One region of the Streptomyces sp. NPDC005728 genome, then DNA from elsewhere that is predicted to be linked to it. Evidence: riboswitches for the same ligand, from Rfam matches in the RefSeq annotation. Region 1 holds a riboswitch; the other holds the start of a gene.
The links. Region 1 has a riboswitch for guanidine ahead of ABZ471_RS19565 (multidrug efflux SMR transporter). Riboswitches for the same ligand answer to the same signal wherever they lie in the genome.
Positions count from the first base shown of each region.

Region 1 (3,394 bases):
ACGGCCGGGTGCCGAAGAAGGCGATGACCTCGTCGATGTTGGAGCACTGCTCGGCTGCCTGCGAGTCCCCTCCGCTCCGGCCACGCGTTCGCAGCCCGTGCGGAGTAACGAACCGGTTATCGGACAGTCACGCCCGGAACGCGAAACGGCTCGCACCGGGGTACCCCAGTACGAGCCGTCGGCGGCAGAAGCGGGTCCTCAGATCCCCAGGTCCTTGATGATCTTTGCTACGTGGCCTGTCGCGCGGACGTTGTACAGGGCCCGGTCGACCTTGCCCTCCTCGTCCACGACGATCGTGGAGCGGATGACGCCCATGTAGGTCTTGCCGTAGTTCTTCTTCTCGCCGAAGGCGCCGTAGGCGTCGAGGACCTTCTTGTCGGGGTCGGCGAGGAGGGTGATCTTCAGGGATTCCTGTTCGCGGAACTTGGCCAGCTTCTCCGGCTTGTCGGGGGAGATGCCGATGACGTCGTAGCCGGCGCCGGCCAGGAGGGACAGGTTGTCCGTGAAGTCGCAGGCCTGCTTGGTGCAGCCGGGGGTCAGGGCCGCGGGGTAGAAGTAGACGATGACCTTGCGGCCCTTGTGGTCCGACAAGGACACCTCGTTGCCGTCGGCGTCGGGGAGGGTGAAGGCGGGGGCCACGTCGCCGGGCTGGAGTCGCTCGCTCATCGGTCCAGCGTAACGGGGGGCGTTGCGGTGCGGTGGAGGCTGGAGCTGACAGACTGTCCGGGACAGCATCAGGAGACTTCGGAGGCCGTACGGTGGCGGACACGTCGGACACCAGAACCCCGGCGCAGATCGAGGCGGACATCAAGCGCCGTCGCGAAGTGCTGGCCGAGACGCTCGACGAGATCGGGGTGCGGGTGCATCCGCAGACGATCGTCGGGGACGCCAAGGCCAAGGTCGTCGCCCATATCGATCACACGGTGGGGCGGGCCTACGTCCAGGTCAACCGGGTGGTGAGTGAGGTGCGGGCGCAGTTCGTGGACGAGGAGGGCTCGCCCAGGCTGGAGCGGGTCGTGCCGGTCGCGCTGGTCGCGGTCGGGGTGGTGGGGTTGTTCGCGCTGGGGTCGCGGCGACGGCGCAAGGGCTGACGGGGGCGGAGTCGAGCGGTGGCCCGGGTCGTACGGGTCGGTCCGAGGCAGGTAGGTTCGAGGCGTGAGCGCCAACAGAAACGAGCACAGCAACCCTCAGCACGACAAGCTGCCCATCCGGATGCTGCACGACCGGGTTCTCGTGCGGCAGGACGCCGGTGAGGGCGAGCGGCGGTCGGGCGGCGGCATCCTGATTCCCGCGACCGCGGCGGTCGGGCGGCGGCTGGCCTGGGCCGAGGTCGTCGCGGTGGGGCAGAACGTACGGACCGTGGAGACGGGTGACCGGGTCCTGTACGACCCGGAGGACCGGGCGGAGGTCGAGGTGCGGGGCGTGGCGTACGTGCTCATGCGGGAGCGGGATCTGCATGCGGTGGCCGCGGACCGGTTCGAGGGGGCGGAGGACTCCACGGGCCTCTACCTCTGATTCCGGAGGACCTCCGATTTCGGAGCACCTCTGATTCCAGAGCGGGAAGGGGCTGGTGACTGTGGTCACCAGCCCCTTTTGTCGTTCTTTTGCTATGTTCGAAGGAGCCCGACGAGACGCGCCGTACCGGGATGCAGGCAAAGACGACGCACCGAAGGAGAGTCGTCCGTTCGTCTCGGAGGTGTGTGTCGTGGCCTGGGTGCTGCTTGTTGTCGCCGGTCTGCTCGAGGTCGGCTGGTCGATCGGGATGAAGTACACCGACGGGTTCACTCGGCTGGTGCCCAGTCTGTTCACCGGTGCGGGGATCGTCGCGAGCATGGTGCTGCTGTCGTATGCCGCCAGGTCGCTGCCCATGGGTACCGCCTACGGCGTGTGGGTCGGCATCGGGGCGGCCGGGGCGGCGGTGCTCGGCATGGTGGTGCTGGGTGAGCCGGTCACCGCCGCCCGGATCTTCTTCGTCTGTCTGCTGCTGGTCGCCGTGGTGGGGCTGAAGGCGACCGGCGGTCACTGACGGCTGCGGGCCTTCCTACGGCTGGCCTGTCGGGGTGCCGGCGGTTCCGGTGCCGCCGGTGGTCGGATCGCCGCCTGTGTCCGTGCCTCCGCCGGTGGGCGCGCCCGGGGTGCCGCCGCCGGTGGTCGGATCGCCGCCCGTGGTCCCGGCGATCGTGCCGCCGGCCGTGGTGGTGCCGCCGCCGTCGGTGGGGGTGCCGCCGTCCGTCGTCGTACCGCCGTTGGTGGGGGTGCCGCCGGTGGGGGTGCCGCCGGTGTCCTGGCCGCCGTCGGTCGTGGCGCCCCCGGTGTCCTGGCCGCCGTCCGTGCTCGTGCCGCCGGTGTCCTGGCCTCCGGTGCCGGGCTGGTCGGTGGGCTCGGTGCTGGGGGTCTGGATCACGTCGGCGCCCTGCTGGAGCTCCAGGTCGAAGTCGGTGACCGACCGGCCCTTCAGCGCGTCGCTCGTGTACTGCGCCCAGATGTCGGTGGGCGGGCCGCCGCCGTTCATACGTGGCTGACCGAGGGCGTTGTACAGCGGCATGTGCTTGGCCGTGACCGGGTCCTGGCCCATGACGGAGACCACGGTGGCGAGGTCGGGGGTGTAGCCCGCGAACCAGGCGGCGGTGTCCTCCTCGGCGGTGCCGGTCTTGCCGGCCGCGGGGCGGCCCGCTGCCTGGGCTGCGGTGGCGGTGCCGTTGTCGACCACGCTCTGCAGGACGGAGGTGGTGGTGTCGGCGGCCTCGCGGCTGACGGCCTGCTTGGTCTCCCGGTCGGGCAGCTTGACCTCTTCCTTGCCGTCCTTGGTGATCTTCTCGACCATCGTGTACGTGCCGTGCTTGCCGTGGTTGGCGAGCGTGGCGTACGCCTCCGCCATGTCGAGGACGCTGGCGGTGGCGGTGCCGAGGGCGATGGACGGGTAGGGCTGGAGGTCCCTGGTGTCGGCGGGGATGCCGAGGTCGACGGCGGTCTCCTTGACCTTGGCGGGGCCGACGTCGACGGCCATCTGCGCGTAGACGGAGTTGACCGAGAGATCGGTGGCCTTGCGGACGGTGATGTCGCCGTACGACTTCTCGTCCTCGTTCGAGGGGGCGTAGGCGCCGCCGCTCCAGCCCTGTACGGGGCGCCTGCTGGTGCCGTCGTACGCCGTGTTCGGGGTGATGGTCTGGCCGCTCTGGGTGGTGGAGCCGTTCTGGACCGCGGAGGTGAACACGAACGGCTTGAACGTGGAGCCGACCTGGAAGTCACCGCGGGTGGCGCCGTTGGTGTACTGCTTCACGTAGTCGATGCCGCCGTAGAGGGCGACGACCTTGCCGGTCTTGGGGTCGACGGAGGCGCCGCCGGCGCGGACGTAGGTGTCGACCTTGCGGTTCTTCTTGTCCAGTTTGGACAT
Region 1 is NZ_JBEXYL010000026.1:76,539-79,932, reverse strand. It holds gene ABZ471_RS19585 (HNH endonuclease signature motif containing protein) at 1-94, opposite strand, end outside; gene bcp (thioredoxin-dependent thiol peroxidase) at 199-666, opposite strand; gene ABZ471_RS19575 (DUF3618 domain-containing protein) at 759-1,091, shown strand; gene ABZ471_RS19570 (co-chaperone GroES) at 1,156-1,515, shown strand; guanidine-III (ykkC-III) riboswitch at 1,596-1,668, shown strand; gene ABZ471_RS19565 (multidrug efflux SMR transporter) at 1,706-2,026, shown strand; gene ABZ471_RS19560 (transglycosylase domain-containing protein) at 2,042-3,394, opposite strand, start outside.

Region 2 (3,394 bases), on a different contig from region 1:
CGATGAATACTATACTCCTCGGCGCCTCCGCACCCCGTCTCCGGTACCGGCCGGCCGAACATGCCGCCAAGTGGAGCAATCACCGGCGTGCCGCGACCCGGCACAGCAGGCTGAATGTCTTGTCGGGGTCGTGTGACAGGAGTCGCGTGTGCGAAGGCTGCGTAAGCCGAGCCGTCAGGCATGTGGTCCGCCCGTACGCCATGCCTGCCGGGCTGCTCCGGCAGCTCCGTCGGCTTGCCCAGCTCCGGCAGCCGAGACGGCGTGCGCGCGCAGGAGCTACGGGTGAGGCACCGGCACACCCGTGGGGAGCCGGAGGCCGCCATGGCCGTACGGACGCAGCTGCCCGCGCCCCCGGCGTGGATGCGCTGGCTCCCGGTCCTGTACGTCATCGTGCTTCTGCTGCTCGAACCTCTGACACCCGTGGACTGGCCGGTGAGCTTCGCGCTGATCGCCGTTCCTCTGGTGACCGCCTTCGCCCACGGCCCCCTCGTCGTCGCCGGCGCCACGGTGTTCGCCGTCGGCTTCGAAGGTGTGCTGGCCGGTACCCCGTGCTGTGCGGGCCGATCCGTCGGCTACCTGTGGGACCGCCACTATGTGGCGTCCTACATCTGCACTGCCTTGGTGGGCGCGCTCGGCACGATCCTGGCCGCCCATCGGACGCGCCGTGACCGCATGCTCGCCGACGTGCGCTTCGTGGCCGAGATCGCGCAGCGCGTCCTGCTCAGACCGGTCCCGCACCGGATCGGCAACCTGCGCCTCGAGAGCCTGTACCTGTCCGCCGCTGCGGAAGCACGCATCGGCGGCGACCTCTACGAGGCCGTCCCCACTCCGTACGGGGTCCGGCTGCTCATCGGCGACGTCCGCGGCAAGGGGCTGCTCGCGGTCGAGACCGCCGCCGCCCTGCTCGGCGCGTTCCGCGAGGCGGCCCATGACGAACCGGACCTTCCCACTCTGGCGGACCACGTGGAGACGAGCATGGACCGCAGGGCGATGCAGCTGGGCGGAACGGAGCTGGGCGAGCGGTTCGTCACCGCCGTCTTCGCAGAGATCCCCAGCGACGGGCATGTCGTCCGGGTCGTCAACTGCGGCCATCCGCCCCCGCTCCTCATCCGCCCCGACGAGGTACGCGAGCTGGACCGGGGGAACTCGGGTCCGCCGCTGAACCTCGGCATGCTCGTCGAAGACCTGTATCACGTCGACATCTACGACTTCCGTCCCGGCGAAGAGCTCCTGCTGTACACGGACGGCATCACGGAGACCCGCGACTCCTCCGGCACCTTCTACCCCCTGCTCGAGCGTCTCCGCTCCTGGGGGCCTCTGCCGCCCGAAGAACTGCTGGAACGGCTCCACAGCGACCTGCTGGCATATAGCGCCGACGGCCTGCAGGACGACACCGCGGCACTCACCGTCTGCCTGGTCGCCGACGAACCGGCCGCATCGGCCGGGCCGACGGCCCGGGAGCGCCGGAGCGGCGAGCCGGGGTGACAGCGGGCGCACTGCTCCGGCGTCGGGATACGTGCCGACGCAGTCCGGGAGCCTTCGAGGTGCCGGACGGCGTGGTAGCGTCCCGCCGGAGGCTCGGACGTGCCTGCCCCGGACGAGATGTGCGCCGTACCCGGTCCGCCAAGACGACGCATACACGGAGACATCGTGAGCAGCGGCACGCATCTCATCGACTTCCCCCGCGTCCCTCCCCCGGCGCACCCTCTGGACGTCCGGTGGATCCACGGTTCGCCGTCGGCCAAGCACAACACGGACCCGGACATCCAGGTCCACGCGTACGACGAGCACACGTTCATCCTGCGGCAGAACATGGCGGTCCATTACGAGGCACCGTTCCTGTTCCTGCTGTGCGGCAACGAACGGGCGGTGCTGATCGACACCGGTGCGACCGAGTCCGCCGAGTTCTTCCCCCTGCGGCGAGTGGTCGACGGGCTCCTCGCGGACTGGCTCGACCGGCATCCCCGGGACGGCTACCACCTCCTCGTACTGCACACCCACGGGCACGGTGACCACGTCGCGGGCGACGGCCAGTTCGCCGAGCGCCCCGACACCACGGTGGTGGGCGCCGACCGCGCCACCGCCTGGCGGTACTTCGGGTTCGACACGGATCCGGAAGCCGTCGCCCCTGTCGATCTGGGCGGCCGGGTCCTGGAGTGCCTGGCCACCCCGGGCCACCACGAGGCCGCCGTCAGCTTCTACGACCCGCCGACCGGCCTCCTGCTCACCGGGGACAGCGTCTACCCCGGGCGGCTCTACCTCCAGGACGTCCCGGCCTTCACCCGCAGCATCGAGCGCCTGATCGAGTTCGCCGACCGCCGGCCCGTCACCCATGTGCTCGGTTGCCACATCGAGATGACCACCGAGCCGGGCGTGGACTACCCGGTCCGCACCACCTACCAGCCCGACGAGCCCCCGCTGCAGCTCACCCCGGCCCACCTCCGGCGGATCCGGGACGCGCTCGCCCGGCTCGGCGACGACCGCACCTGGCGCGCCCACTCCGACTTCGTCCTCTGCCCCTCGGACTGAGCGTTCCAGGGCGGACCCGTCCTCGGCCTACGCCGTCGACGCCGCTGCCTGAGCCCTCGTCGGGCCGGTTCCTCTGGCGGCCGTCGCCTCGCCGTCCCGGGGTGGCGCTCCCCCGTCGCGGTGAATCGATTTTTTGGTGCCGGTCAGGGGCGCGCCCGTCCCGCCCCGCCGGGCGGCGACGATCTCCGCCACGATCGACAGGGCGGTCTCCTCCGGTGTACGGGCGCCGAGGTCGAGGCCGATCGGGGAGCGCAGCCGGGCCAGCTCCCGCTCGCTGACGCCTTCTTCGCGCAGACGCCGATTGCGTTCCTCGTGGGTGCGACGCGAGCCCATCGCGCCGACGAAGGACACCGGCATCGCGAGGGCCGCCTTCAGCAGGGGTACGTCGAACTTCGCGTCGTGGGTGAGCACGCACAGGACCGTACGGCCGTCGGTTCCGGTGCGGCGCAGGTAGCGGTGGGGCCAGTCGACGACGACCTCGTCGGCGTCGGGGAAGCGGGCTTGCGTGGCGAAGACGGGGCGGGCGTCGCACACCGTCACGTGGTAGCCGAGGAACTTGCCGGCACGCGCCAGTGCGGACGCGAAGTCGACCGCGCCGAATACGATCATGCGCGGGGGCGGCACGTTCGACTCGACGAGCAGGGTGACGCCTCCGGGGCAGTGCGAGCCGTCCGCGGCGATGTCCACGGTGCCGGTGCGCCCTGCCTCCAGCAGGGCGCGGGCCTCGGCCGCTGCCGTCCGGTCCAGGTCCGGACGGCCGCCGAGTCCGCCGTCGTACGTGCCGTCGGGCCGCACGAGCAGGGCCCGGCCGAGGAGTTCCGCCGGGCCGCGGGCGACCCGTGCGAGGGCCGCCGGTTCGCCCCGG
Region 2 is NZ_JBEXYL010000123.1:14,962-18,355, reverse strand. It holds gene ABZ471_RS42265 (PP2C family protein-serine/threonine phosphatase) at 283-1,485, shown strand; guanidine-III (ykkC-III) riboswitch at 1,571-1,638, shown strand; gene ABZ471_RS42260 (MBL fold metallo-hydrolase) at 1,651-2,529, shown strand; gene ABZ471_RS42255 (XdhC/CoxI family protein) at 2,557-3,394, opposite strand, start outside.
Region 2: linked by a shared signal. The riboswitch ahead of ABZ471_RS42260 (MBL fold metallo-hydrolase) and the one ahead of ABZ471_RS19565 (multidrug efflux SMR transporter) in region 1 are both predicted to bind guanidine.